DNA from 2 places in the Amycolatopsis sp. NPDC045836 genome. Region 2 is predicted to be linked to the other one. Evidence: predicted binding sites of a transcription regulator. Region 2 holds the regulator's gene; the other holds the start of a gene.
The links. The regulator HspR, encoded in region 2, represses chaperone genes until heat shock. The targets are predictions, from matches to a motif close to ANNTTGAGTNNNNNNNACTCAANNT.

Region 1 (14,832 bases), on a different contig from region 2:
GCCGACGTCGGCCAGATCGGCCAGCGCCCGGTCCACGTCGACCACCTGCTCCTCCGTGCCGATCGTGGCCGCGATCAGCTCGCACACCGCGCCGGGGTCGTCGAGCTTGAGGAAGTTCTGCCCGAGCAGGCCGCTCCAGTGCGCCTCGATCTCGGGGTCGCGGTAGTACGAGGACTGGTTGGGCAGCACGTAGTAGACGTGCCACTTGCGGGCCAGTTCCCGGTACACCGAAGCCGGGTCGATGTCCTGGCGGACGTCGTCGCCGATGACCCGCCGCACGTGCTCGGCCCGCAGGGCCGGCTTGTTCAGCTCGTCACCGATGATGAACAGGTAGCCCTTGCGCCCGCGTTTGCGCCACGCGTCGGTGACCACGTGCCGGGCCATGAAGTACGCGGCCAGTTCGTAGGACTCGCTCTTCTGCCCGCCGCCTCCGCCTTCGAGGAAGATCGTGCGCAGCTGCTCGTCCATCCGGTTGTCGGACTCGAACTGCCCGATCTGCAACGGGACCCGGTCGCTGTCGGCGTCGCCGATGGCCCCGAAGAGCACCTGCGGATCGGCCAGGTAACCCTTGCGCTGGACCAGCCCGTGCAGCTTGCCGAGCTTGCCCTGCATGATCCGCGGTACCCGGCGCATCGAGCCGGTGACGTCGAACAGCACCGCGATCGGGGTCGAATCGGCGTGGTCGGCCGAATCACGGCACTCCCGGACCGCGTTCAGCGGGTCCAGCGCCGGTGCGACCTTCCACTCGGTGGCCGGCCTGCCGCGCAGCCCGGCGGTGTAGCCGAAGTCGTCTTCGCCCTTGGCGGCGCGGAAGGTCTTCGCCGCGGCGTAGGCGTTGTCGTCCCAGCGTCCGTATCCCATGGTTCAGGCTCCTGTCTCGGGGATTTCGAAGGGCCGGAAGGTGCGTGGCCCGTACAGCTCGTCGAGCAGTTCGTCGTATTCGCCGAGCAGGTCGGCGGCGCCGGGTCGTTGTGCGGGTGCGTCCTGGGCGCACCACCCGGCGAAGGTGCGCTGGCGGTTTTCGCCGGGTGCCAGCAGGTCCAGCATCATCCGGTGCAGCATGTGGACGTCGGTGGCCGCGGTGACCGGTTGTCCATTGTGGACTTCAGGCGGGTACCGCACGGATCCGTCGGCGGCCAGCGGGAGTTCACCGTCGCCGGTGGCGAAGGACCAGCCGACGAGCACGATGCCGTGTTCTTCCGGGTGCACCAGCACGTTGTCCGGGGTGAGGTGGCCGTGGACCACCCCGGCGCGGTGCGCCCCCGCCACGGCCCGCAGCAGGCGCCGGTGCATCCAGGCGTAGTCCCGGCCGTCGAGCCCGCCGGGGAAGGCCGCCCGGATCGCGGCGAGCGTGGTGAAGCCGTCGATGAGCGGTTCGAGCACGGTGAACGCCCGTTCGCCGCGGGGCACCGGGCCCGAGGTGTCGATCAGGCGCGGGTAGTACGGGCGCAGCCAGCGGTGCTGCTCGGTCAGGTCGTCCAGGGCGCGCAGCGCCGCCCATTCGGCGTGGAGCAGCGGGTTGAGCGACGGCTTGCGCACCAGCTTGACCAGGTGGGGGCCGGTGGTGCGGTAGGTCGTGGCGATGCTGCCCACCGCGTGCGGGCGGGTGAGCGAATAGCGCGCGGTGGCCGTGGTGACGGTGGCGACGGTGGTCACGGCCTGGCGCTTCCACTCGTCGTAGAAGCGGTTGAGCCGCGCGGCCGCCTGGTGGGCACGCGGGTCGCCGGGGTTCCGGTCGGGGTGGAGAGCGGCCGCCAGCGCGCGGTACCGGCGATGAGCGGCGCCGGGATCGGCCGCGAAAAGCGCGGCGGCATCGGTCGCCGTTTCGACCACCTTCACGGCGTCTTCCCTGGTGAGCATAGTTTGAGTCTACAAGACTCTTACCTGCCCGGGCAAGCGGTTCTTGATCGTTAACCGCTGGGTTATCGATCGATGCGGAAAGCGTCGTTGTTGGCGGTCTCCCGTCAGGTGATCGTGGTGGAGTCCGCACCACGGGAAAGAAGGAAGACCATGAGCGAGCTGTCCACCCTGCGTTCCACCGTCCGCGGCCGCGTCTGGCTGCCGGGTGAGCCGGGATTCGACCCGGCCCGCCGCGCCTGGAACCTCGCCGTCGAGCAGCCCGCCGCGGCGGTGGTCGAGGCGGCCGACGCCGAGGACGTCGCCGCACTGGTCGAGTTCGCCCGCGGAGCCGGGCTCGGCATCGCCACCCAGCCCAACGGGCACGGTGCCACGGGCCGCACCGGCGGCGCCATCCTGCTGCGCACCCGCCTGCTCGACACCATCGAGATCGATCCCGTCACCCGCCGGGCCCGCGTCGGCGCCGGCGTGCCCTCCGGGCGCCTGCAGGCCGCCGCGGCCGAGCACGGCCTGACCGGCCTGCCCGGCAGTTCACCGGTGGTCAGCGTCACCGGGGTCGCCCTCGGCGGCGGGTTGAGCTGGTTCAGCCGAGCACACGGCTGGGTCGCCGACAGCGTCACCGCCTTCGAGATCGTCGATGCCGCGGGACGTGCCCGGCGGGTCGACGCCGAGACCGATCCCGACCTGTTCTGGGCGCTGCGCGGCGGTGGTGGCGACTACGCCGTCGTCACCGCGGTGGAACTGGTCCTGCACCCGGCCCCGCACCTCTACGGCGGGCGGGTGCGGTGGACCGCCGAGCACGCCCCCGAGGTCGCGGAGGCGTACCGGCAGCTGACCGCCACCGCCCCCGAGCAGCTGACCGCCTGGCTGGAACTGCTGCACTTCCCCGGTGCGGCACCGATGGTCGCGATCGACCTCACCCACCTCGGCCCGGCGGCCGAGGCACGTGAGCTGACCGCCGCGCTGGACCACCTGCCGCGGCCCGTTTCCGACAGCAGGCGGGTCATGGCGGTGTCCGAGATCGGCGGCATCACCGCCGAACCCACCGACCCCGGGCCGGGGGTGTCCCGTGGTGAGCTGCTCACCGAACTGTCCGAGGTCACCGTCAAAACCCTGCTGGCCGAGCCGATCGCGCCGGTGATGACCGCCCAGCTCCGGCACCTGGGCGGAGCGCTGGCCCGGCCGTCGGACAGCCCGCACGGCGCGCTGGCCGAGCCGTACGCGCTGTACCTGTTCGGCCTGCCCGGCGCGGGAGTCGCGGCCAGGCAACAGGAGCTGGCCGGCGCCCTGCCCACCAGCGGGCGCAAACCGCTGACCTTCCTGAACCCGGGCGAATCCGCCGCCGACGCCTTCACCCCGGGCGCGCTGGCCCGGCTGCGGGAGGTCAAACGCCGTCACGACCCGGCGAACACCTTCCGCAGCAACGTTCCGGTACTCCTCAGCCGGCGGTGATGGCGTCCACGCCGAACTGCAGCGGGTTGAGCACGAAACCGGCTTGGATGCGGACGTAGCGGTAGGGCGCGGACGAGGGGTTGTCCACGGTGGCGGTCCGGTTCCCGAGGCCGATCATGGCCAGCGGCGCGGTCGAGACCTGCTGCCCGGCGCCGTCGAGGAAGTCCACGGTGGTCTGCGTGGCCAGGCCGTACCCGTGGAAGTGCACCAGGAGGTCACCGGTGCCCTCCTCCCCCGCACCGAGGTCGAACACCACGTGCGTGTTCGCGGTCCCCGACACCGTGGCGTGGAGGCCGTCCGGGGCGCCGAGCGCCCGGGCACCGTTCTGCACCACCGCGGTGGTGGTGGGCGCGATGGCGTCGGCGTGGGGATCGGCGACCAGCAGGCCGGCCGCGAGCAGCACCGGGAGGAAGCTCATCCCGTGGTTCTAACCGCCGCCGGACGCGGGGTCAATCGGCCGGACCGGGGGAAAACCGGCAGGTGTCGAATGCGCGGGGGCGGGGTATGTCGAACCCGCGTTCGACGAAAGGAAGTGCGATGAGCCAGACACCGGAGAAGGACCCCGACGACTGGACCACGGGCGACGAGCCGATGACCGGGCCGCAGGCTTCCTACCTGAGCACGCTCGCCCAGGAAGCCGGGGTGGAGGTGCCGGAGAACCTGACCAAGGTGGAGGCCTCCCGGCGCATCGACGAGCTGCAGCGCCAGACCGGTCGCGGCGCGCCCGCCGACTCCTGATCCGCAGGCGGGGTCACCGACGCGGGTTGTCGGTGACCCCGCCCGGTTCGTCCGCAGCCCAGGCGTTTCCCGGCCTATGGTGGGAGGCATGGACGATCGGCCGATCACCGTGGCGCAGCGGAACTACCGGCAGCACGCCGAAGCGCTCGAACGCATGGACAACCGGGAGCGGTTCAGCTACATCTTCCAGGCCAATCTCTGGGCCTCGGCATCGGTCTCGGGACCGGGTTCCGAAGCCGGCCAGACGCGTGACCTCCAGGCGAAGCTGCCGGACCTGCTGGCCCGCCACGGCGTGCGGACGCTGCTGGACCTGCCCTGCGGGGACTTCGGCTGGCTGAGCGGCGTGGACCTCGGCGTCGAACGGTACGTCGGTGCCGACATCGTGCCCGAACTCGTCGACCGGAACACCGACCGGTTCGGGCACGACCCGGCACGCGAGTTCCGGGTGCTCGACCTGACCAGCGACCCGCTGCCCGCGGCGGATCTGGTGCTCTGCCGCGACTGCCTGGTCCACCTCAGCGACGACGACATCCGGCGCGCGCTCGGCAACCTCCGGCGCAGCGGCTCGAAGTACCTGCTCACCACCACGTTCCCGGAGACGGCCGCCAACACCGACATCGCCACCGGCGACTGGCGGCCGCTGAACCTGCGCCGGGCGCCGTTCGACTTCCCGCAGCCGCTGGAGGTGCTGTTCGAGGGCTGCACCGAGGAGAACGGCGCGTACGCCGACAAGGCGCTGGCGCTGTGGGAGATCGCCGGCCTCCCGGACCTCAGCCGGTGAACGCGGCGAACATGCCCGGCTCGTAGGCGCCACCCGGCGTCCGGGTCACCACCCCGAGCCGGTTCGCCGCGTTGATCATCGCGACCAGGTAGAGCAGCGCGGCGACCTGGTCGTCGTCGTGGTGCTCGCGCACCCGGGCCCAGGTCTCGTCGGAGACGCCCCGGTGCGCGTCGGCGAGCCGGGTGGCCTCCTCGGTGAGCGCCAGCGCGGCCCGTTCGGCCTCGGTGAACACCGTGGCCTCGCGCCAGGCGGCGACCAGGTGGAGCCGGACCGGGGTCTCCCCCGCCGCCGCGGCCTCCTTGGTGTGCATGTCGACGCACTGGCCGCAGCCGTTGAGCTGGCTGGCGCGCAGCGACACCAGTTCACGGGTGGACTTCGGCAGCGCCGACTGCTCGATGAGCAGCGCGACGGCGGCGAACCGCTTGGCGGCCTTCACCGCGAACGCGTTCTCGAACAGGTTGAACCGGGGTTCCATGGGTTGATCCCTTCCTGGGGTTCCGCATCGGACGCCCACCAGATGCCGCCGGTCCCGGATCTGTGACACCGCCCCCTTGTCACAAATCCGCGTGGTCCGGTGTCTGATGGGGTCAGCACCGAGCACCAGGAGGAAGACCATGTCCGCAGTGGACGATCGCCCGGACCCCGCCACCGAGGTTTTCCTCGCCCACCGCAACCTGCTCTTCACCGTCGCCTACGAAATGCTCGGCTCGGCCGCCGACGCCGAGGACGTGCTCCAGGAGACCTGGCTGCGCTGGGTGGACGTGGACCTCGACGCGGTGCAGCACCCGCGTGCGTACCTGGTCCGGATCACCACGCGCCAGGCGCTCGGCAGGCTGCGGACGCTCGGCAGGCGCAAGGAGTCCTACGTCGGCCCGTGGCTGCCCGAGCCGCTGCTGACCGCGCCCGACGTGGCCGAGGACGTCGAACTGGCCGACAGCGTCTCGATGGCGATGCTGCTGGTGCTGGAAACGCTCGCGCCCACCGAGCGCGCGGTGTTCGTGCTGCGTGAGGTGTTCGCGCTGGGCTACGACGAGATCGCCGAAGCCGTGGACAAGAGCCCGGCCGCGGTCCGCCAGATCGCGCACCGGGCACGGGCGCACGTGGCCGCCCGCCGCCCGCGCGGCCCGGTTTCCCCGGCCCAGACGCGCAACGCGCTCGACGCGTTCAAGCACGCCGTGGAAACCGGTGACCTGCAGGGCCTGCTGGACATCCTGGCGCCGGACGTGGTGCTGCTCGGCGACGGCGGCGGGGTGGTGCAGGCCGTGCCGAAGCCCGTGGTCGGCGCCGACCGGGTGGCCCGCGTGCTGGTCAAGGGGTTCGGCCGGGTGGCGGACGCGATCGCGTTCCAGCCGGCCCAGGTCAACGGCTTCCCGGCGCTGACCGTCCAGCTCGGCGGCGAACTCGACACGGTGGTGGCGGTGCGGATCGACGAAGGGCGGATCACCGGGCTCTACGCGGTGCGCAATCCGGAGAAGCTGTCGCACATGCGCGAGGAGACCGTGCTCAGCCGTCGAGGAGCCGCCACGCGGTGAGGGCGAGCCGGGCCCGCAGCAGTCCGGCGGGCTCGGTGAGGTCGAAGCCCAGCGCCTTCCCGAGCTGTTCGAGCCGCCGGGCGACGCTGCTGTGGTGCAGGTGGAGCCGGTCGGCGGCCCGGCGGAGGGAACCGGTGGCGCAGTAGACGTCCAGGGTGTCCAGCTCGTCCGGGTTGTCCGCCAGCCGGGCGATCGCGGTGACGTCGGTGTTGGCCCGCGCGGCGTCGGCGGGCACCTGCGCGAGCAGCGCCAGCACCCCCAGCTCGGCGTGGTGCACCACCGGCTGGCGGCTGGTGGTGAACCGCAGCGCCGTGCGGGCTTCCGGCCACGCCCGCTCGGGCCGGTCGGCGGCGCCGAAGCCCGCGCGCACCCCGGCGGGCAGCCGGGCCGGGTCCACCGCGGTGGCCAGGATGACGCCCAGGTCGGCCACCGACGCCGCCTTCACCGGACGGCCGGGGCAGACCAGGCCGGCGACCCGGTCGAGCGGCAGTTCGGTGCGCACGGCGAGCACGCGGACCGGCAGGTCGGCGGGGAAGCCCAGCAACCGCAGGGCCCGGTCCCTGGCCGCCTCGTCGCTGTCCGCGCTGATCACCAGCTCGACCAGCGCGGGATCGGCCATGGTGGTGCGGGCGGGACCGTAGCGCTCGACGACCCCGGCGGTGGCGATGGCCAGCCGGTCCAGCACCAGTTCGTCGAGCAACCGCGGTGCGCCGGGGCGCTCCAGCCAGACCACCCCGATCTCCTCGCCGTCGAGGGTGATCGGCAGCGTGGACGACGGCGCCCGGGCGGGCGCGGTCGCCTCCCCGCCGCCGGGCGCCATGCGCAGCGTGCGCCCGGTGCCGTGCAACCGGATGCCCGCCACGCACTCGGCCAGGCCCGCCGAGGCCCGCGCCAGCGCCGGGAGGTCGACGCGGCGGCGCATCAGCGTGTCGTAGAACATCACCACGCGCAGCGCGCCCCCGGCCTCCGAGTCCAGCTGCGTCAACCGCGCGGCCAATGCTTCCATGACCGCAGGATAAGCGGCGATCGTCGCGCCGCGGGGCCGGAATGCCCGACGCGCGGCGGATGAACTCCCGTCCGCGCCTGGCCAGGATCGTGGTCATGGATCCCGAACTCGAAGCGTTCATCCCGCTCTTCCCCAAGTCCAGCCTGTCCGACCCGGTGACCGACCGGCAGGGTTTCGCCGCGCTGGCCACCGCCATTCCGCTGCCCGAGGTCCCCGGCATGGCGATCGAGGACCGGCTGGTGCCCGGTGACCCGGAGGTGCCGGTGCGGATCTACCGCCCGCAGCAGGCGACCCGCGGTGCGGTCATCTGGCTGCACGGCGGCGGGTGGGTGATGGGTGACGTGGACACCGAGCACCCGTGGGCCATCCGGCTCGCGGACAGCGCCGGGGTGGTGGTGCTCTCGGTGGGCTACCGGCTGGCGCCCGAGCACCCGTTCCCAGCCGCGCTCGACGACGCCTACGCGGTGCTGACCTGGGCCGCGGCGAACGCGGCCGAACTGGGCATCGACCCCGATCGGATCGCGGTCGGCGGGCACAGCGCGGGCGCCGGCCTCGCCGCCGGGCTGACCCTGCGGGCCCGTGACGAGCAGGGGCCGCGCATCTGCTTCCAGCTGCTCAACCAGCCGGGGCTGGACGACCGGCAGCAGTCGTGGTCGGCGCGGAACTTCACCGAGACGCCGTGGATGAACCGCGACAAGGTGACCGCGGCGTGGCAGCACTACCTGGGCGGCGCGCCCGCCTCGCCGTACGCCGCGCCGGCGCGCGCCACCGACCTGTCCGGCCTGCCACCCGCGCACATCGCCACCGCGGAGTTCTGCCCCAACCGCGACGAGGACCTGGCCTACGGGATGCGCCTGCTGGAAGCCGGGGTGTCGGTCGAGCTGCACCAGTGGGCGGGCACCTTCCACGGTTCGCAGGCGATCCTGTCGGCCGAGGTGTCGCAGCGGCAGCTGGCCGAACTCGGCGCGGTGCTGAACCGGGCGCTGGCGGGCTGAGGTGGGCAACACCGAAACCGCCGGGGCAACCGCGCTGACCGGGCTGCTGCGACCGCACGTGCGTGGTTTCACCGCCGTGGTGCTCCTGCAGGTGATCGGCGCCGTCGCGGGGCTGGCACCGCTGCTCGCGGTCGTCGAACTGGGCCGCACCCTGCTCTCGCCCGGTCCGGCCGACCCCGGCCACGTCTGGTTCGTGGTGCTGGCCGGAGCCGGTGGCCTGCTGGTGCGGCTGCTGGCCACGGCGGCGTCCTCCGGCATCGGGCACCTGCTCGACAGCCGGGTGCAGCTGTCGTTCCGGCGGCGGCTGGCCGCGCACCTCGGCCGCGTGCCGATCGGCTGGCTTTCCGGGCGCCGGACCGGTGAACTGGCGAAGGTGGTGGGGGCGGACGTGAGCGCCGTGCACCCGCTGATCGCCCACGCCCCCGGTGAGCTGGTCTCCGCCTTCGTGGTGCCGCTGGTCTCGCTGGTCTACCTGGTCACCGTCGACTGGCGGCTGACGCTGATCACGCTGATCCCGGTGGTGCTGGCGGTGGCGCTGGTCCCGCTGATGATGACCCCGGCCCGGCTGCGCGAGCAGGCGGAGTTCGACGGGGCGATGGGCCGGATCACCAGTTCGGTGGTCGAGTTCGTGCAGGGCATCGCGGTGGTCAAGGCGTTCGGCGGGACCGGGCGCGCCCACCGCCGGTTCCTCACCGCCGCCGACGACTACGCCCGCATCTTCTTCCGGTGGGTGCGCGGGGTCTCGCTGATCGCCGCGGGCCTGCAGCTGGCGCTGTCCCCGCCGTTCGTGCTGCTGGTCGTGCTCATCGGCGGTGCGGTGCTGATCGGCTCCGGCGGCCTGGCCCCGGCGGACCTGCTGCCGTTCCTGCTGCTGGGCCTCGGGCTGACCGCTCCGGTGGCGGCGCTCGGCCACGGGTTCGACGACGTGCAGACCGCCCGGCGCGCGATCGGCCGGATCCGGGAGGTGCTCGCCGTGCCGCCGTTGCCCGAACCCGACCGGCCGGAGGCACCCCGAGGGCACCGGGTGGAGCTGCGGGGCGTCCGGTTCGGCTACGAACCCGGGCACGAGGTGCTGCGGGGCATCGACCTGGTGCTCGAACCCGGCACGGTCACCGCGCTCGTCGGCCCGTCGGGCAGCGGCAAGTCCACGCTGGTGCAGTTGCTGCCGCGGTTCTTCGACCCGGACCACGGGTCGGTGCGGCTCGGCGGGGTGGAGCTGCACCGGATCGGCAGCGAACGGCTGCACCGGCTGGTTTCCTTCGTCTTCCAGGACGTCCGCCTGCTCCGCGCGTCCATCGCGGACAACATCGCGCTGGCGGTCCCGCGGGCGGGCCGGGACGACGTGGTCCGCGCCGCCCGGCTGGCGAACATCCACGACCGCATCCTGGAACTACCGCACGGGTACGACACGGTCGTCGGCGAGGACGTCCGGCTCTCCGGCGGTGAGGCGCAACGGATTTCGCTCGCCCGAGCGCTGCTCGCCGACACCCCGGTCCTGGTGCTCGACGAGGCGACCGCCTTCGCCGACCCGCAGACCGAGCAGGCCGTGCGCACCGCGCTGGCGGAGCTGGCGGGCGACCGGACGGTGCTGGTGATCGCCCACCGGCTGGAAACCGTCGCCGACGCCGACACCGTCGTGGTGCTCGAGGACGGGGTCGTCACCGAGCGCGGGGCACCCGCCGAACTGCTGGCGCGCGGCGGGAAGTTCGCCGAGTTCTGGCGCTCCCACCAAGCCGTCGAAGGGAATGAGACCCGATGATCCGGACGCTGCTGCGCGTGCTGGGCCACCAGCACGCGAAACCGATGCGCCGCACCGCGGCCGTGATGACCGCGGCCGCGGTGGCCGAGGGCCTGTCCTACGCCCTGCTGGTGCCGGTGCTGCAGGTGCTGTTCGGCGAGCACCCCGGCGAGGTCTGGCCGTGGCTGCTCGCCTTCGGGGCCGCGGTCGCGGGGTACGCGGTCCTGCGCTACCTCGGTGACCTGTCCGGTTTCCGCGTCGGGACCTCGTTGCTGCGCGGGGTGTACCACCGGTTCGGCGATCACCTGGCCCGCCTGCCCATCGGCTGGTTCACCGCCCGGCGCGTCGGCGAGGTCTCGGTGCTGGCCAGCGAGGGCGTGCTGAACGCGATGGGGGTGGCGGCGCACCTGCTGGCGCCGTTCATCTCCGCCTGCGTGACCCCGCTGACCACCGTCGCGGTGATGCTCGCCTTCGACTGGCGGCTGGGGCTGGCGGCGTTGCTCGCCGTGCCGGTGGTGGCGGGGATCCAGCGCTGGACCCGCCGGTCGACCGCCGCCGCCGACACCGAACGCGCCGAACGCGAGCACGAAGCCTCCGGCCGGGTCATCGAATACCTCCAGGCGCAGCCGGTGCTGCGCACGGGTGGCCGCACGGGTGAACGCTTCCGCGCGCTCGACGACGCGTTGTCCGGGTTGCAGCGCTCGGCCCGCCGGTCCACCTTCGCCACCCTGCCCGGTGTGCTCGGCCTGACGCTGACCGTGCAGGCGTTCTTCACCGCGTTGCTGGCCCTCGGCGCCGCCCTCGTGCTCGGCGCCAGCATCGGGGTGGCGCAGTTGCTGGCGATCCTGGTGCTCGCCGCGCGGTGCGCCGATCCCCTGCTGTCGCTGGCGGACATCGGCGGCAAGCTGCGGGCGGCGAACGCCGAACTGGTCCGGCTCGACGCGGTGCTGCGCACCGAGCCGCTGCCGGAGGCGCCCGAGCCGGTCGAACCGCGGCGGCACGACCTGGAGTTCGACTCGGTGGTCTTCCGGCACGGCGAGCGGACCGTGTGCGACGGCGTGTCGTTCACCGTCCCGGACGGGCAGCGGCTCGCCGTGGTCGGGCCGTCGGGTGCGGGCAAGAGCACGCTGCTGCAACTCATCGCGCGGTTCTACGACGTGGACGGCGGCGCGGTGCGCGTCGGTGGTGCCGACGTGCGTTCGATCAGCACCGAGGTGCTCATGCAGCGCATCGCCGTGGTGTTCCAGGAGGTCTACCTCTTCGACGGCACCATCGAGGAGAACGTGCGCTTCGGCCGCCCGGAGGCGACCGAAGCGCAGGTGCGGGCGGCGGCGACCGCGGCCCAGCTGGACGAGGTGGTCGACCGGCTGCCCGGCGGCTGGTCGGCGCACGTCGGGGAGGGCGGGGCGCTGCTGTCCGGCGGTGAGCGCCAGCGGGTCTCCATCGCGCGGGCGCTGCTGAAGGACGCCCCGATCGTGCTGCTGGACGAGGTCACCTCGGCACTCGACCCGGTGCAGGAGGCGGCCGTGCACGCGGGCATCGAGCGGCTGGTGGCCGGCCGCACGGTGGTCATGGTGGCCCACCGGCTGCGGACCGTGCAGCGGGCCGACCGCATCGCCTTCCTCGACGGCGGCCGGATCGTCGAGGAAGGCAGCCACGAGGAACTGCTGCGCCGAGGTGGCCGCTATGCCGGCTTCTGGCGGCTTTCGCTTTCCCCGGCGGCCTTCACGGATTCCTGATCAGCTCGTCGGCCACCCACCGCGCCACCCCTTCGGGATGGGGCGAGGGCAGGCCGAGCACGATGTGCCGGAACCCGGCGTCCACCGCTTCACCGATCGCGTGGCGCACCCGGCCGGGCTGCTCGTAGGAAACCGGCAGGTGGATCGAGCGGGTCAGCGTCGCCGGGTCGCGCCCGATCTCGGTGCAGTAGCGGTCCAGCAGGGCGCTGCGCTGCACCACGCCGGCGAGGTCGCCGCCGGGGGTGTTCCACACGTCGGCGTGCTCGGCCACGATCCGCAGCACGCCGGCCGACCGCCCGCCGATGACGATCGGCGGGTGCGGCCGCTGCACCGGCTTGGGATTGCCGAACGCCCCGGTCAGCTGCACGTGTTCGCCGTGGAAGTCGAACGGCTCGTCCTCCGTCCACAGAGTGCGGATGACCGCGCACGCCTCGGCGAGGCTCGCCACGGCGTGCGCGGCGTCGTGGTACGGCAGGCCGTGGGCGTCGTACTCGCGCCGGGCCATCGGGACGCCGGGACGGGACCCCGCGCCGATGCCGAAGTCGAGCCGTCCGCCGGAAACGACGTCCACCGTGGTGGCGATCTTGGCCAGCACGGCCGGTGGCCGGAACCGGTTGCTGGTCACCAGCAGCCCGAGGCGCAGCCGCCGGGTCTGCGCGGCGAGCGCCGAGAGCAGGGTCCAGCCCTCGAAGGTCGGGCCGTCCGGGTCACCGAAGATCGGCATGAGGTGGTCGTACAACCAGATGTGCTCGATCTCCGGCACGGCGTCGGCCTCCAGCCAGACCCGCCGGAGTTCGTCGTAGCCGACCTGCGACGGTGCGGTCATGATGCCGTAGCGCGTTCTTGTCACGGTGTGGCCCTTCAGCGCCGGCGCAGGTTCGCGTCGAGCAGGGACGGCGGGGTGTCGTGCTTCTCCTCCGGCGCCAGGTCCACCCCGGGCGCGACGATCTCGTCGATCGCGTCGAGCACGCCGGCGGGGAGCACGGTGTCCGCGGCGGCGAGCTGCGAACGCAGGTGCTCCACCGTGCGGGGGCCGATGATCGCGCTGGTCACGCCGGGGTGCGCGGTGGCGAAGCCGAGCGCGAGCTGGATCAGCGTCAGACCGGCCTCGTCGGCGACCTCGGCCAGCCGTTCCACGGCGCCCAGCTTGGCGCGGTTGACCGGGAGGCTGGTGTCGAAGCGCTCGGGCAGCACCGCCGAGCGGCTGGTGGTGATCTCCCGGTCCGCCCGGATCGCACCGGACAGCCAGCCGGAGGCCAGCGGGCTCCACACCAGCACGCCGAGCCCGTACTCCTGGGTCACCGGCAGGACGTGGGCCTCGATGCCGCGTTGCAGGATCGAGTACGGGGGCTGTTCGGTGACGTAGCGGCCGAGGTGGTGCTCGTGTGCGGCCCACTGCGCCTGCACGATGCGGTGGGCGGGGTAGGTCGAGGAGCCGAAGTAGCGGATCTTGCCCGCGCGCCGCAGGTCGGTCAGCGCCGACAGCGTTTCCTCGTCGCTGGTCCCCGGGTCCCAGCGGTGGATCTGGTAGAGGTCGACGTGGTCCACCCGGAGGCGCCGCAGGCTGTTGTCCAGTGCGGTGACCAGCCAGCGCCGTGAACTGCCGCGGTGGTTGCGCTCGCCGCCCATCGGCAGGTGCGCCTTGGTGGCCAGCACGAGGTCGTCGCGGCGACCGGCGATGGCGTTGCCGACCATCTCCTCGGACTGGCCCTGGCCGTAGGCGTCGGCGGTGTCGATGAGGTTGATCCCGGCTTCCAGCGCGACGTCGACCATGGCGGTGGCCTCGTCCTGCGTGGTGCGCCCGATGGCGCCGAAGTTCATCGCGCCGAGCACCAGGGTGCTGACCTGCACGCCGGTGCGCCCCAGGGTGCGGTACCGCATGGTTGTGCCTCCTCTGGCATCCTTGGAACAAGCGGAGCGCTGTTCCGCTACCGAACATACGGAACATCGTTCCGTTTGCCAAGTGCGGGAGGTCGACGTGGTTCCACGGAAGCGGGCGGACGCCAGGCGCAACGAGAAGGCTCTGCTGGACGCGGCCGCCGCGGCGTTCGTCGCGGCCGGCGTCGATGTGCCCGTGCGGGAGATCGCGGCCAGGGCGGGCGTCGGCGTCGGCACCATCTACCGGCACTTCCCGACGCGGGCCGACCTGATCGTCGCCGTCTACCGGCACCAGGTGGAAGCCTGCGCCGAGGCCGGGCCCGCCCTGCTGGCGGCAGCCGCCTCCCCGCACGCCGCCCTGGCCGACTGGATCAATCTCTTCGTCGACTTCCTGGTCACCAAACACGGCCTCGCCGAAGCCATGCAGTCCGACGACAGCGGTTTCCAGGCTTTGCACGCCTATTTCCTGGAACGGCTGGTACCGGTGTGCGAGCAGTTGCTGGACGCCGCCGCCTCGGCCGGCGAAATCCGCCCGGACGTCGAACCCTTCGAATTCCTGCGGGCCGTGGGAAACCTGTGCGTGGGCGCGGAACACACCGACCGCTACGACGCGCGCCGCATGGTCGGCCTGCTCATCAACGGGTTGCGCCAGCTTTGACGTGCACCGGCTTGGCAGCTGCCCGAGCTGACCGGTCAGCCAGCCTGGAGAACTTCCCTGAGGTGCGCCGCGAACTCCGCCGGATGCGTGGTCAGGCCGACGTGCCCACCCGGAAAACGCACCAACTCCGAACCCAGCCGCGAAGCCAGCCAAGCCGCTGGCCGAGACGGCAATTCCCCACGCGAGTCCTCCCCGCAAGCGAGCACGAGCCGCCCCGAAAGCCTCGTCAAGTGGTCGACATCGGGCACATAGGACATGAAGCTCGGCACGATGCGGCCGACGAAGAACGGCAGGTTCCCCATCGTCCGCGCTACGCGAGCAGCGGCCCGTGGCGGTAGTTCGGCGGCCTCCCCGCCACCCCGCATTCCGGCGGCGAAGACGGTCATGGCCGCCATGAGACCCTCCTCGCGGAAAGCCGTCGACACCCGCGCCAGCAGGGCCCGGTGGGCAGCGGCGTC
Region 2 (14,832 bases):
ACCAGGATGGTGTTGCGGAAGTCGACCGTCCGGCCCTGGCCGTCGGTCAGCCTGCCGTCGTCGAGCACCTGGAGCAGCACGTCGAACACGTCCGGGTGCGCCTTCTCCACCTCGTCGAGCAGCACCACGCTGTACGGCCGGCGCCGCACCGACTCGGTCAGCTGCCCGCCCTGGTCGTAACCGACGTACCCGGGCGGCGCGCCGACCAGCCTGGCCACCGAGTGCTTCTCGGCGTACTCGCTCATGTCGATCCGGAGCATCGCGCGCTCGTCGTCGAACAGGAACTCCGCCAGCGCCTTCGCCAGCTCGGTCTTGCCGACGCCGGTCGGGCCGAGGAACAGGAACGAACCGGTCGGGCGGTCCGGGTCGGCCACCCCGGCCCTGGTGCGGCGGACCGCGTCGGAGACGACCTTGACCGCCTCCTCCTGGCCGATCACCCGCCTGCCCAGCTCCTCCTCCATCCGGAGCAGCTTGCCGGTCTCGCCTTCGAGCAGCCTGCCCGCCGGGATGCCGGTCCACGCGCTGACCACGTCCGCGACGTCGTCCGCGCCGACCTCCTCCTTGAGCATCACCTCGGCCTGCACGGCCTTCTCGGTGGCGGTCGCGGCGTCCAGTTCCTTCTCCAGCGCGGGGATCTTGCCGTAGCGCAGCTCGGCGGCCCGGCCGAGGTCACCGTCGCGCTCGGCCCGCTCCGACTCGCCGCGCAGCTGCTCCAGCTGCTCCTTGAGGTCGCGGACCCGCTCGATGGAGCCCTTCTCGTTCTGCCAGCGGGCGGTCAGCGCCGACAGCTGCTCGCGCTTCTCGGCCAGTTCGGCGCGCAACGCGGCCAGCCGCTGCTTCGACGCGGCGTCGTCCTCTTTGGACAACGCCATCTCCTCGATCTCCATCCGCCGCACCGCGCGCTCGACCTCGTCGATCTCCACCGGCCGCGAGTCGATCTCCATGCGCAGCCGGGACGCGGCCTCGTCGACCAGGTCGATCGCCTTGTCCGGGAGGAACCGGGCGGTGATGTAGCGGTCGGACAGCGTGGCCGCGGCGACCAGCGCGCCGTCGGTGATGCGCACGCCGTGGTGGACCTCGTAGCGCTCCTTGAGCCCGCGCAGGATGCCGATGGTGTCCTCGGTGGACGGCTCGCCGACCAGCACCTGCTGGAACCGGCGCTCCAGCGCGGCGTCCTTCTCGATGTGCTGGCGGTACTCGTCCAGCGTGGTGGCGCCGACCATGCGCAGCTCACCGCGGGCGAGCATCGGCTTGATCATGTTGCCCGCGTCCATCGCGCCTTCACCGGTGGCACCGGCGCCGACGATGGTGTGCAGCTCGTCGATGAAGGTGACCACCCGGCCGGCCGAGTCGGTGATCTCCTTGAGCACGGCCTTGAGCCGTTCCTCGAACTCACCGCGGAACTTGGCACCGGCCACCATGGACCCGAGGTCGAGCGCGACCACGCGCTTGCCGCGCAGCGACTCCGGCACGTCCCCGGCGACGATGCGCTGGGCGAGCCCCTCGACGATGGCCGTCTTGCCGACGCCCGGCTCACCGATCAGCACCGGGTTGTTCTTGGTCCGGCGCGAGAGCACCTGCACCACGCGGCGGATCTCGGTGTCGCGGCCGATCACCGGGTCCAGCTCACCCGCGCGGGCGCGGGCGGTCAGGTCGACGCCGTACTTCTCCAGCGCCTTGAACGTGCCCTCCGGGTCCGGGCTGGTGATCCGGGCCGAACCGCGGACCGCGGTGAACGCCTCGCGCAGCGCGTCCGGCGTGGCGCCGTGGCGCTTGAGCAGGTCGGCCACCTGCCCGCCCTCCGCGGCCAGGCCGACCATCAGGTGCTCGGTGGAGACGTACTCGTCGCCGAGTTCGGTGGCCAGCTTCTGCGCGCGGGTGATCGACTTGACCGCGTGGGTGTCGAACTGGGGCTGCGAAACGGTGGCGCCGACCGCGGACGGCAGCGCCTGGGTGATCGGCTCCAGCTCCTTGTGCACCTGCTCCGGGTCCGCCCCGACCGCGGTCAGCAGCGGTCCGGCGAGCCCCTCGCCCTGGGCCAGCAGCGCGCCGAGCAGGTGGGCCGGCGCGATGTCCGGGTTGCCGGCGACCGTCGCCGCCTGCGCCGCGGACGAGATCGCCTGCTGGGTCTTCGTGGTCGGGTTGAAAGCGTCCATCCCTCACCTCATGTCGTGCGTCGCCTGACGCCAGCCTTCCCAAAAAGTCTTCGACATGCACAACGTCAAGAAACTTGAGTCTGTTCCGCTCAACCCCGACTTTGACGAAGTTCCAGGTCAGCGGGCCGCGGAACGCTTGGCGAGGGTGTCGCGGAGGCTCTCGTTGGCGGCTTTCAGCCGTTCGGTGAGCGCGTCCAGCTCGCCGGGGGCCCAGTCGGCCAGCGCGTCGGTGAGGAAGTCGGTGTACTGGCGGCGCCAGCGCACCAGTTCCTCCTCGCCCCGTTCGGACACGCGGATCAACGCCGCGCGGCCGTCCTCCGGGGCCGGTCGGCGTTCGATCAGGCCGGCGGCGGTCAGCTGGGCCACCTGGCGGCTGACCACGGACACGTCCACCATGCGCCGCTTCGCCAGCTCCGACGGCCGCGTTTCCCCGAGCTGGGCGAGTTCGGCGAGCAACCAGGCCGAGGCGGGGTGCAGCCCGTGCTGGGCCTGCCACAGGTGCGTGGTCCACGCCTGCTGCAACTGCGCGTTCACTTTGAGTTGCCGTACCAATTCGAGTGCGGCCTCATCTGAGGGACCCATCGGGGCCAGCCTTCCCGTCGCCCGGCCGGGGAAACAATCCGGGGGTTACTAGTTGTATCTTGCAACTAGTTTATCAGTGATCCATCACACGGCCGACGGACGCAAGTTGACCCGGACGGAGCAACGCCCGGCGGCTTTTCCCGCGTTGTGACTACCCTCCGACAGAGACCACTGGCCCGTTTACCTCGATCGACTTATTCCGAAAGGGGGAATATTCCCTACGTCGACACCCCTGGGTCAGGCCGCTGGCCTGCCCCGGTCGGCGGAACCCAGAGCTGCGCGCATTAATGAATAATCCAGGCCACAATCGGCGAGCGGACCACTGGACCACCGGTCCCCGCCGCCACCGCCGACCACGATCCGCAACCGGACCAGGAGCCGACACCCGCCAGCGATGACAGCAGAACCGGTCAGCCCAGTACCCAGGACCTCCTCCACCAGGGAGGCACCGCCCGCCGTCGCGGCGATGGTGCGGTTGATCCGTGACACCTGGGCGAAGGCCGAGCCGCACACACCGGAGATCTCCCAGTTCTTCTACGGCATGCTGTTCACCCTCGCGCCGGCCACCAGGGACTTCTTCCCGATCAACATGGAGGTCCAGCGGGGGCGGCTGGTGCGCGCGCTGGTGCACATCGTGCAGATGGTGGACCGGCCGGACGACCTGGTGCCGTTCCTGCGCCAGCTGGGGCGCGACCACCGCAAGTTCGGCGTCATCCCGAACCACTACGAGGCGGTCGGCACCGCGTTGCTCGCCGCGCTGAAGACGCAGCTCGGGCCGGACTGGACGCCCGAGGTGGAGCGGGCGTGGGCGGAGGCGTTCACCATCATCGCGCGGGCCATGCAGGAGGCCGCCGCGGCCGACCGGCACCCGGGTTCGTGGACCGCGACCGTGGCCGGGCACCGGCGGCTGACCTGGGACCTGGCGCTGGTGCTGGTGGAGCCGGACAGCCCGGTGCCGTACCAGGCCGGCCAGTACCTCAGCGTCGAAGTGCCGCAGCGGCCGCGGCTGTGGCGGTACCTGTCCCCGGCGAACGCCCCGCGTGACGACGGTTCGATCGAGTTCCACATCCGCGCGGTCGAGGGCGGCTGGGTGTCCCGCGCCATCGTCAGCCACACCGCCGAAGGCGACCGGTGGCGCCTCGGCCCGCCGCTCGGGCGGCTGACCGTCGACCGGGAGTCCGGCCGGGACGTGCTGATGATCGCCGGTGGCACCGGGGTGGCCCCGCTGCGCGCGATGCTCGACGAGCTGGCGCAGTGGGGTGAGAACCCGAAGGTGAAGCTGTTCTACGGGGGCCGCGACCGCGAGGACCTGTACGACCTGGAGGAACTGCGTTCGCTGGCCGCGGTGAACCCGTGGCTGACCGTGGTGCCGGTGGTGGAGAACAACCCCGGCCTGCCCGGCTTCGAGCACGGCACGCTGGCCGAGGTGGTCACCAAGTACGGCGCGTGGCCGAAGCACGACGTGCTGGTCTCGGGTTCGCCCGCGATGATCCGGGCGACGGTCTCGCGCATGCTGGTCGCCGGCACGGCGCTGGACCAGATCAAGTACGACCCGTTCACCATCGACTGAACGGCGGCGACCCCGGGGGATCGGGTCGCCGCCGCTGGACTGGGGTTTCGGCATCACCACTGTGACCTTCGGCCGGTGACGCGGGGAACTCGATGGCCTGAAGGTGGGGTTTGCGGAGCCGAGAGTCGGTCAGCGGTGGGGGCGGCTGGGGCGCCACACGACCAGGGCGGTCTGGTTCCGCATGGGGACCAGGTCCTTGCGGTACGAGGCGTGCACGGCGGCAGCGGCCTGTTCCGCGGCGGCGTAGGCGGCGGCCAGTTCCTCGGTCAGTTCCGAGACCCGCGAACGCAGGGCATCGACCTCGTTCTCCAGGTCGATGATGCGCTTGATCCCGGCGAGGTTGACGCCGTCCTCCTGCGAGAGCCGCTGCACCTCGCGCAGCAGGGCGATGTCCCGCAGCGAGTACCGCCTGCCGCCCCCGGCCGTGCGGCCGGGGGAGACCAGGCCCTGGCGGTCGTAGGACCGCAGGGTCTGCGCGTGCAGCCCGGAGAGCTGGGCGGCCACGGAGATCACGAAGACCGGGGTGTCCTCGTCCTGTGGCAGGCCACCCGGCGGCGAAGAACCGAACATCTCAGCTCCGTTCCCTGATCAGCGCGGTGATCTCCGGGCGCGGGTCGTGCTGCGCGGAGACCTCCGCGTAACTCTCCAGTGCCGCCCGCGCCTGGTCGTCCAGCCGGGCAGGCACCGCCACCTGCAGGGTGACCAGCAGATCGCCCTGGGTGCCGTCTCGTTTGGTGATGCCCTTGCCGCGCACCCGCAGCACCCGCCCGCTCGCGGTGCCCGCCGGCACCTTGACCGAGACCTTGCCGTCGAGGGTCGGCACCGTGATGGTCCCACCCAGCGCCAGTTCGGTGAAGTTCACCGGCACGGTGATGGTCAGATCATTGCCCGATCGGCCGAACACCGCGTGCGGTGCCACGTGCACCCGGACGTAGAGGTCGCCCGGCTGCGCGCCGCCCCGGCCCGGCTCGCCCTGCCCGGCCAGCCGGATGCGCTGGTCGTCGTCCACCCCGGCGGGGATCCGCACGGTCAGCGTGCGGGTGCGGGTGCTGATGCCCTCGCCACCGCACTCACCGCACGGGTTGTCGATGATGGTGCCGCGGCCACGGCACTCCCGGCACGGCTCCGAGAAGGCGAACGCCCCCTGGCTCCGGCTGACCAGCCCCGACCCACCGCAGTTGCCGCAGGTCCGCGGGGTGGTGCCGGGCTTGGCGCCGTTGCCACCGCAGGTGCCGCAGGTCGCCGGGCTGGACAGGCGCAGCGGCAGGGTCGCGCCCTTGACCGCCTCGACGAAGTCGATCCGGACGTCGGTCTCCACGTCGGCGCCGCGTTGCGCGCGGTTCGCCGTGGCACCGGCGGCCCCGCGACGGCCGAACAGGCCGCCGAGGATGTCACCGAGGCCACCGAAACCCCCGCCTTGCCCGGCGGCGTTTCCGAAGATGTCGCCGAAGTCGGTGCCACCGGCTCCGCCGCCTCCGGGAAACCCGAAACCCCCGGGGCCGCCCGCCCCGAACAGGCGCCTGGCCTCGTCGTACTCCTTGCGCTTGGTGCCGTCCGAGAGCACGCCGTAGGCCTCGGACACCGCCTTGAACTTCTTCTCGGCCTCGGCGTTGCCCGCGTTGGCGTCGGGGTGGTTCTCCTTCGCCAGCTTGCGGTACGCCTTCTTGATCTCGTCCGCGGAGGCGTCGGAGGAGACGCCCAACTCACGGTAGAAATCCTTGCCGATCCACTCCCGAGCACTCATCGGGCGTCTCCTCCCTCCGGGTCGTCGCTAGCGACTGTTCTCATCAAGGGGCAGCTCACCGGACTGCGTGGCGTCCAGCTCCGGCGCCACTTCGGCGACCGGCTCCGCGGCCGGTGCCGGGGCCGCGGCTGGTTCGTGGTCGGTGACCCCGACCAGCGCCGCCCGCAGCACCCGCTCGCCGAAGCGGTAGCCCCGGCGCATCACCAGGGTCACCGTCGGACCGTCCACCTCGGACGAAGTGTTGTGCTGCACCGCCTCGTGCACGCTCGGGTCGAAGGGCTCGCCCTCCGCGCCGAACGGCTCGAGCCCGGCCCGCTGCAGGCTGGCCACCAGCTTGTCGGCCACCGCCTTGAACGCGCCGGTGAGGTCGCCGTGCTGCTCGGCCCGCTCGAGGTCGTCGAGCAGCGGCAGCAGGTCGCCGACCACCGCGGCCTTCGCCCCGCTGACCACCTGCTCGCGGTCGCGGTCCACCCGGCGCCGGTAGTTGGTGTACTCGGCCTGGAGCCGCTGGAGGTCCGCGGTGCGTTCCTCCAGCTGCTTCTCCAGGTCGGACACCGGCGCCACGGCTTCGTCGACCAGTGACTCCCCGAGCGAGGGACCGGCGTGCTTGCCAGCCACGGGCGCTTCCTCCTCCTCGAGCACCGGCTGCTCCCGCAGCTCACCGGTCACCGGGTCGATCTTGCGGCGATCGCGCACCACGACTCGCGGCTCCTCTGGCTCCGCGCCGGTCCCGTGCCGGGGACCCTCGGAGTTTTCGCGATTCGCGTGGGTCACTTCTTCTCGCCCTCCGCGCCCTTCTTGTCGTCCTCGTCGACGATCTCGGCGTCGACCACGTCGTCCGCCTTGCCGGAGGCCGACCCGGCCGACCCGGCGGAGGCACCAGCCGCGTCCCCGGCGGCTTCCTGGGCGGCGTTCGCGTTGGCGTAGAGCGCGGTGCCCAGCTCCTGCGAAGCGCTGTTCAGCTTCTCGATGGACTCGCGGATCTTGGCCGTGTCGGTGCCCTTGAGCGCCTCGTTCGCCTCGTCGATCGCGGACTTGACCTTGCCCTTCAGCTCGTCGGGCAGCTTGTCCTCGTTGTCCTTGACGAACTTCTCGGTCTGGTAGACCAGCGTCTCCGCCTGGTTGCGGGTCTCCGCCTCCTCGCGGCGCTTCTTGTCCTCTTCGGCGTGCGCCTCGGCGTCCTTGACCATGCGGTCGATGTCCTCCTTCGGCAGCGCGGAGCCGCCGGTGATGGTCATCGACTGTTCCTTGTTGGTGCCGAGATCCTTCGCGGTCACGTGCACGATGCCGTTGGCGTCGATGTCGAAGGTGACCTCGATCTGCGGCACCCCGCGCGGCGCCGGCGGCAGCCCGGTCAGCTCGAACATGCCGAGCTTCTTGTTGTGCGCGGCGATCTCGCGCTCACCCTGGAATACCTGGATCTGCACCGAGGGCTGGTTGTCGTCGGCGGTGGAGAAGATCTCCGAGCGCTTGGTCGGAATGGTGGTGTTGCGCTCGATGAGCTTGGTGAACACCCCGCCCTTGGTCTCGATGCCCAGCGACAGCGGGGTCACGTCGAGCAGCAGGACGTCCTTGACCTCGCCCTTGAGCACACCGGCCTGCAGCGCCGCACCGACCGCGACGACCTCGTCCGGGTTCACGCCCTTGTTCGGCTCGCGGCCGCCGGTCAGCTCCTTGACCAGGTCGGACACCGCGGGCATGCGGGTGGAACCACCGACGAGCACCACGTGGTCGATGTCGCCGACGCTGATGCCGGCGTCGCGGATGACGTTGTTGAACGGCTGGCGGGTGCGCTCGAGCAGGTCGTTGGTGATCCGCTGGAACTCCGCCCTGGACAGCGTCTCGTCCAGGAACAGCGGGTTCTTGTCCGCGTCCACGGTGATGTAGGGCAGGTTGATGCTGGCGCTGTTCGAGCTGGACAGCTCGATCTTCGCCTTCTCCGCCGCCTCGCGGATGCGCTGCAGCGCCATCTTGTCCTTGGTCAGGTCGATGCCGCTGGAGGACTTGAACTTGTCGACCAGCCAGCTGACGATGCGCTCGTCCCAGTCGTCACCACCGAGGTGGTTGTCACCGGAGGTGGCGCGGACCTCGACCACGCCTTCGCCGATCTCCAGCAGGGAGACGTCGAAGGTGCCGCCACCGAGGTCGAAGACCAGGATGGTCTGCTCCTTCTCGCCCTTGTCCAAGCCGTAGGCCAGGGCGGCCGCGGTCGGCTCGTTGACGATGCGGAGCACGTTCAGCCCGGCGATCTGGCCGGCTTCCTTGGTGGCCTGCCGCTGCGCGTCCTCGAAGTACGCGGGCACGGTGATCACCGCGTCGGTGATCTCCTCACCGAGGTAGGACTCGGCGTCGCGCTTGAGCTTCATCAGCACGCGCGCGCTGATCTCCTGCGAGGTGTAGTGCTTGCCGTCGATCTCGGTCTTCCAGTCGGTACCGATGTGCCGCTTCACCGAGCGGATCGTCCGGTCGACGTTGGTGACGGCCTGGTTCTTCGCGGGCTGCCCGGTCAGCACTTCACCGTTCTTGGCGAAGGCGACGATGGACGGGGTGGTCCGCGACCCTTCCGAGTTGGCGATGACCGTCGGCTCGCCGCCCTCCAGGACGGCGACGACCGAGTTGGTCGTACCGAGGTCGATGCCGACCGCTCGCGCCATGGTTCGTTCCCTCTCTCTGTGCTTCTGGATCGTGCGCCCGCCGTGGTTGAGCGGTGCTCACTCAAGTTCTAACCGGAGCCGCTCCGCTTCGTCAACCTGGACTTGAGCGGGGGCGGCTCAACCTTTCTGCTGGCTCAACGTACCGGGCTCGCCGGTTGTTCCCGGCAGGTGGCACCGGTTTCCGGGAGCGTGCCGCCGACCAGGTAGTCCGAGGCCCGCTGCCGGGCGCACGGCGAGTGGAGCAGGGCCGCGTGGCCGTCCCGCTCGTCGACCAGCAGGCGGCTGCCGTCGATGCGGCGGCTCAGGCTCTCCGCCCAGCGCAGCGGCGTGGCGGGGTCGTGCGTGCCGCCGATCACCAGCACCGGCGGGGTGCCCGTCACCCGGCGGTGCGCGGGCGGGTTGCGCGGTGGGACCGGCCACCCGGCGCACCCCGTGGCCATCTCCCACAACTCGGAGTACCGCCAGGTGCGCGGCGCCACCCGCCGCAGCTCCTCGGCCCACCGCCGGTGGCTGCCCGGGGTGAGCGCGGCGGGGAAGTCCTGGCAGGCGACCGCGCGGTAGGAGCCGTACTCCGGCGCGTTGAACCGCGCGGCCTCCAGCAGCGGACCGGTGTCCCCCGCGTCGGCCGCCGCAAGCGCTTGCGCCAGCTGCGGCCAGGCCGCTTTGAGGTTCAGGTAGCCGTAGAAGCCGTCGGTCAGGTCTTCGGCATCGGCCCTGGTCATCAGCCGGTCGAACTGGTCGCGGCACCCGGCGCAGGTGGCGAAGAAGCGGTTGGCGGAATCCTCGATGGCGATGGCCTCGTCCCGGGCCGCGACCGGGGTCGGCAGCGCGTGGTCCACCGGTGCGTCGAGCACCATGGCCCGGACGTGCCGCGGGTACAGGTCGGCGTACAGCTCCCCGATCTCGGTCCCGTACGACATGCCGTAGTAGGAGATCCGCTCCTCGCCGAGCCCCCGCCGCAACGCCTCGAAGTCCCTGGCGACGCTGAGCGTGTCGACGTGCCCGAGCAGCGGGCCGGTGCGGTCGAGGCAGTCCTGCCCCGCCCTGCGGTTGGCCGCGACGAGCCTGCCGAAGTCGCCGAACCGGCTGACCGCCGGGTCGTGCAGCGAAGCCCGGTCGCACCGAACCGGCGAGCTGTGCCCGGCCCCGCGCGGGTCCAGCCCGACCAGGTCGAACCGCTCGGCCAGCACCGCGCCCTCCGGCGTGCCGGCGACCATGCCGTTGTAGGCCACCACGTCCACCGCCGAGCCACCCGGCCCGCCGGGGTTGACCAGCAGCGAACCGAGCCGGTTGCCCCGGTCGCGGGCCGGGGTCCGGTTGACCGCCAGGTCGATCCGGGGACCGTCCGGCCGGGACCAGTCCAGCGGCACGCGCAAGGTGGCGCACTCCAGGCCGGGCGGGGTCTGCGGCGTCGCGCAGGGCTGCCAGTCGAGGCCACCCGCCGCCCCCTGCGCGGCGGGTGCCGCGAACACCGTCAACCCCAGAACGGCCGCCCCGGACAGGGCGCGGATCATGCGGTGCGCACCGTCACGTCACCGGCCGACGCCTTGATGTCCAGCGCGTGCGGGGCGTCCGGGGTGCTCGGCACGGAGACGTCCGACCGGCCCGCGTTCGACTCCGTGTGGACCCGGTACGTGCCCTGCGGCACGGTGACCGTGACACTGCCCGCGCTCGCCTTCACCCGAGCGTCGGCGGCCGTGGCCAGGCCGATCTCGACGTCCCCCGCCGAGGCCTCCACCTCGGCCGATCCGGCGATCCGGTCGAGCACCACCCGCCCGGCCGCCGCCCGCACGTCGGTCGCCCCCGCCCCGGTGACGTACACGTCGCCCGCGGCGGCGCTGCCGGTGACCGGCAACGCGGCCGGGATGACCACGTCGTAGTCCACCGAGCAGTCGTTCCCGCACTTGTCCAGCACCAGCGTGTCGCCCTCGACCCGGTGCGACCGGCCCGGCTTGCCGCCGCGGTAGTGGACGTCGCGCCGCAGCGAAACCGGCGCTCCCGGCTCGACCCGGATGCGCACCTCCCCGGCGGCCACGTCGAAGCGCACCTTGCTGATCTGCTCCGGCACCGGTGAGCCGTCGCTGAAGCGCTCCTCCGGCTCCATGACGTCGCACCCGGCCAGCACCAGCGCCGACACCGACAACCCGGCCAGCACCAGGCCCGTTTTCCCGATCACCCCGTGATCCCCTTCGCTCTCGTTCAGACCTGGCGGACGACGACGTTGCCGCTGTCGGTGTCGAGCTGCAGCAGCACGGTGGCGGTGCCACCCCCGGTCGGGATCGAGATGTCCCGGTCACCGCTGTCGGTGCTGCCCTCCACCCGGTACGACCCGGCAGGCACGGCGACCTCGACGTCACCGCTGTCGGCGTGCGCCCGGACCTCCTGCGCGGCGGCCATGGTCAGCTCGACGTTCCCGGAATCCGTCTCCGCGTCGACCCGGCCCTTGAGCCCGGTCCCGGTGATGTGCCCCGAGTCCGCCACGACCTTGACCGCGGCCCCGATGCCGGCGAGCGTGACGTCCCCCGAAGAAACCCGCACGGTCACCGGACCCGCCACGTCCCGCACGTCGACGTGGCCGGAATCGGCGGACACGTCCGCCCCGGCCACCCCGGCCAGGGTGATCTCGCCGGAGTCCGCGTGCCCCGACACCACGGTTCCGACCGGCACGGTCACGTCGTAGTCCACCGAGCACCAGTTGCCGCAGTCGGCGAGCACCAGCTCGTCCCCCTCGACCGAGTAGCTCGCGCCCGGCTCCCCCCACCGGTACTCGAAGCGCTGGACCACCGTGCTCCGCGCCACGTCCGCGGTGCGGATGTGCACGCTCCCCGAGTCACCGGCGATGCGGACCCGCTGGATCCGCTCGTCCACCTGGCCCGTCGCCTCGCTCGTCGACGGCCACCACCACCCGAACCCGATCGCCGCTCCGGCCACGATCAACGCGATACCGCCGATGGCTAGCCCAGGCCGCGCCATTGAGTCCTCCCCGTGCAGGTTTCTTCTGCGGGAAACGCTAAGGCGCGCGGGGGCCGCGGGGCATCCGGGTGAACCCCCTAATGTCCCCTGAGGTTGTCCCTACCCCGCCCGGGGGCGGTGGCGCCGATAGCCTGTGGCCGTTGCCGACGTAGGAGGAGGATCCGCATGCCTCAACCGCCCAACCCGTACGACTTCCTGCCCGCGGTGCCGGGGTTCACCGTGCGCAGCGGCGACCTGGCCGAGGGCGCCGCGCTGGCCACGCCGCAGCTCAGCGGCATCTTCGGGGCCGGCGGCGACGACGTCTCGCCGGAGCTGTCGTGGGAGGGCTTCCCCGCGGAGACCAAGAGCTTCGCGGTCACCTGCTACGACCCCGACGCCCCCACCGCCAGCGGGTTCTGGCACTGGGCCGTGTTCAACATCCCGGCCACGGTGACCTCCCTGCCCACCGACGCGGGCAAGCACCCGGAACCCGTGCCCGGCGCGGTGACCCTGAAGAACGACGGCGGCCTCAACCGCTTCCTCGGGGCCGCCCCGCCGCCGGGGCACGGGCCGCACCGGTACATCTTCACCGTGCACGCCGTCGGGGTGGAAGCACTGGACATCCCGGACACCGCCACCCCCGCCTTCCTCGGTTTCAACCTGTTCTCGAACACCGTCGGCCGGGCCCACCTGACCGGCACCCACGAGAACAGGGGCTGAGCCCCCGTTCGTCAGCCGTGGACGCGGTCCTCCCCGCCGGGAGCCGCGTCCACGGCTTCGGCGAGCAGGGCCGAGAGCGCCATGACCCCGCCCGCGTTGGCGATGGCGGTGCAGGTGGTCCCGGCGGCCGGCCGGTGCACGCTGCGGAAGTTGATGCCCGCGTCGCCGCCCTGCATCGCCGCGCCACCGTCGACCGGCCGGCAGCCGAGGCCCTCGGAGAGCAGGTACTCCGGGTCGGCCAGGATCCGGCCGCCGAGCAGGGCCCGCCAGAACTGGTGGATGTCGCCGGCGGTCGAGTAGAGGCCGCCGTCACCGTGGCCGTGCACCGGGACCTCCAGCACGTTCGTCCGGCCGTCGGCCAGGTATCCGGTCGCCGCGGTGCCCGGCAGGTCGTCGGTGCGCAGGAAACCGGTGTCGCGGAGCCCAGCCGGGCCGCACACCCGCTGCTGGACCAGTTCCGGGAACGGCGTCCCGGTGATCCGCTCCGCGAGCACGGCCAGCAGCACGTAACCGCCGTTGTTGTAGGAAACCCGTTCGCCGGGCGGGAAGTCGGCGGGCAGCCCGGCCATCGCCGCCAGGTAGTCCGAAGTGGACGCGAGCAGGCACTGGCCCGGTGGCGGGCCGGCGTCGTCCGGGCAGTAGTCGCCGATGCCGGCGGTGTGCCGCAGCAGGTGCCCGGCGGTCACCCCGGGGTGCACCAGCGGGAGTTCGCCGCCCAGCACCGAGCGCACCGTCGTCCGCTCGTCGAACGCACCCGCCTCGATCAGCGAGAGCACGGTCGCCGCGGTGAACGCCTTGGTACCGCTGGCGAGCGCGAAGCGCGTCGCCAGCGTGTTCGGCACCCGGTGCGCCCGGTGCGCGAAGCCGTAGGCCCCCGCGAACACCGTCTCGCCGCCCCGGTCCGCCCGCAGCACGCCGGAGAAACCGTGCCGCCGCACCGCTTCGTCGATCTCCATCAGTGCGGTTTCAGCAGGTAGTCGACCACCGGCCGCAGCTCCTCGGCCGACGGTGGTTCGTCGTCGATCAGCCCCTGCACCAGCAGGCCGTCGATACCGGCGAGGAACACCCTGAACGCCACCTCGTCATCGTGCCGGACCATCGAGGTGAGCACGTCCAGCCAGCGCCGGGCGGCGGGGCGCAGTTCCGGGCGGCGCGCGGCGAGCAGGTACAGCTCGTACTCGGCCATGGTGCGCCCGCGCCGCGGCCCGAGCGCCTCGGCGAGCAGCGACGCGACCTCCTCGGCACCGCGGCTGCCGCGTGAGCGCGCGCGGTCGATCATCCAGTACACCTCGGTGGCCATGTCGCGGGCGCACGAGATGAGCGTGGCGATCAGCAGGTCGTCCAGGCTGTCGAAGTGGTAGGTGGTCGAGGTGAGCGGGACCCCGGCCTCGGCGGCCACGGTGCGGTGGGTGACCCCGGCGACGCCGTCGCGTTCGATCACCCGCAGCGTGGCGTCGATCAGCTCCGCCCGCCGCTTCTCCCCGCGTGCCTTCCGGCCGTCCGTCTGCCGCTTCACCGCCGTCAATGCGCCCGTCCCAGTTCCAGCAGCACCACACCGGCCATCACCAGCACCAGCCCGGCACCCATGGTCCAGTTGAAGCCCTCGTCGAGGAAGATCGCGCCGATCAGGGCGACCAGCGCGACCCCGGCGGCGGCCCAGATGGCGTACGCGACGCCGATCGGCAGCCCGGCCTTGAGCACCATGGCGAGCATCGCGAAGGCGAGCCCGTAGCCGGCCACGACGATCACCGAGGGGATCGGCTTCGAGAAGCCGTCGGAGAGCTTCAGTGAGATCGTGGCGGTTACCTCGCCCACGATGGCGATGGCCAGGAGTAGGTACGCGCCCATGTCGGCAAAACTACCGGAACGATCGTCCCGGTAACCAGCGAGTTCTGCGCCACATCAGTGGGACTTCTCGCGCGCCAATTGGTTACTGATGAGTAATCAGCGCTACCCTCCTCGCACCACCACACGCCAGATGAACCCCGGAGGCCCCCGACATGGGTGCTGTACAGCTCACGCTCGGGCTGATCGCCGTCGCGGTCAGCCTGGTCGCCTGGAGCATGTTCGTCGTCACGATCGTGCGCTTCGTCAGGATCATCCGCCTCGGCCAGCCGGACCCGACCCGCAACGGGCCGTTCGGGCCGCGGATGAAAACGCTGGTCAAGGAGTTCGCCGCGCACACGCGGATGAACAAGCTCAAGCACGTCGGCCCGTGGCACTGGCTGGTGATGTGGGGCTTCCTGATCGGCTCGATGGCGCTGTTCGAAGCCTACGGTGAGGTCTTCGTGCCGACCTGGGGCTGGCCGATCCTGGACCACTGGTCGCTGTGGCACCTGCTGATGGAGGTCCTCGGCGTCGGCACCATCGTCGGCGGGCTGGCGCTGGCGGTCATCCGCCAGCGGAACCACCCCCGCCGCGCCGACCGGGTGTCCCGGTTCGCCGGCTCGAACT

Region 1: a site for HspR is predicted at 1,861-1,885, ahead of AC07EG_RS15145 (adenylate cyclase). Genes of this name have one in related genera too.

The regions. Positions count from the first base shown of each region.
Region 1 covers NZ_JBWKKF010000007.1:175,231-190,062, forward strand. Annotated here, with positions in the region: gene AC07EG_RS15140 (hypothetical protein) at 1-861, opposite strand, end outside; gene AC07EG_RS15145 (adenylate cyclase) at 865-1,860, opposite strand; gene AC07EG_RS15150 (FAD-binding oxidoreductase) at 2,011-3,309, shown strand; gene AC07EG_RS15155 (hypothetical protein) at 3,296-3,727, opposite strand; gene AC07EG_RS15160 (DUF3072 domain-containing protein) at 3,847-4,047, shown strand; gene AC07EG_RS15165 (class I SAM-dependent methyltransferase) at 4,136-4,828, shown strand; gene AC07EG_RS15170 (carboxymuconolactone decarboxylase family protein) at 4,818-5,303, opposite strand; gene AC07EG_RS15175 (RNA polymerase sigma-70 factor) at 5,443-6,360, shown strand; gene AC07EG_RS15180 (PucR family transcriptional regulator) at 6,332-7,366, opposite strand; gene AC07EG_RS15185 (alpha/beta hydrolase) at 7,462-8,361, shown strand; gene AC07EG_RS15190 (ABC transporter ATP-binding protein) at 8,363-10,120, shown strand; gene AC07EG_RS15195 (ABC transporter ATP-binding protein) at 10,117-11,838, shown strand; gene AC07EG_RS15200 (LLM class flavin-dependent oxidoreductase) at 11,825-12,664, opposite strand; gene AC07EG_RS15205 (aldo/keto reductase) at 12,700-13,719, opposite strand; gene AC07EG_RS15210 (TetR/AcrR family transcriptional regulator) at 13,817-14,374, shown strand; gene AC07EG_RS15215 (alpha/beta fold hydrolase) at 14,410-14,832, opposite strand, start outside.
Region 2 covers NZ_JBWKKF010000009.1:8,030-22,861, forward strand. Annotated here, with positions in the region: gene clpB (ATP-dependent chaperone ClpB) at 1-2,156, opposite strand, end outside; gene AC07EG_RS18700 (MarR family winged helix-turn-helix transcriptional regulator) at 2,274-2,738, opposite strand; gene AC07EG_RS18705 (globin domain-containing protein) at 3,133-4,308, shown strand; gene AC07EG_RS18710 (heat shock protein transcriptional repressor HspR) at 4,438-4,878, opposite strand; gene dnaJ (molecular chaperone DnaJ) at 4,880-6,052, opposite strand; gene grpE (nucleotide exchange factor GrpE) at 6,080-6,826, opposite strand; gene dnaK (molecular chaperone DnaK) at 6,823-8,706, opposite strand; gene AC07EG_RS18730 (alpha/beta hydrolase) at 8,841-10,220, opposite strand; gene AC07EG_RS18735 (DUF4097 family beta strand repeat-containing protein) at 10,217-10,882, opposite strand; gene AC07EG_RS18740 (DUF4097 family beta strand repeat-containing protein) at 10,906-11,679, opposite strand; gene AC07EG_RS18745 (YbhB/YbcL family Raf kinase inhibitor-like protein) at 11,845-12,378, shown strand; gene AC07EG_RS18750 (serine hydrolase domain-containing protein) at 12,390-13,334, opposite strand; gene AC07EG_RS18755 (TetR/AcrR family transcriptional regulator) at 13,334-13,894, opposite strand; gene AC07EG_RS18760 (DMT family transporter) at 13,900-14,226, opposite strand; gene AC07EG_RS18765 ((Fe-S)-binding protein) at 14,379-14,832, shown strand, end outside.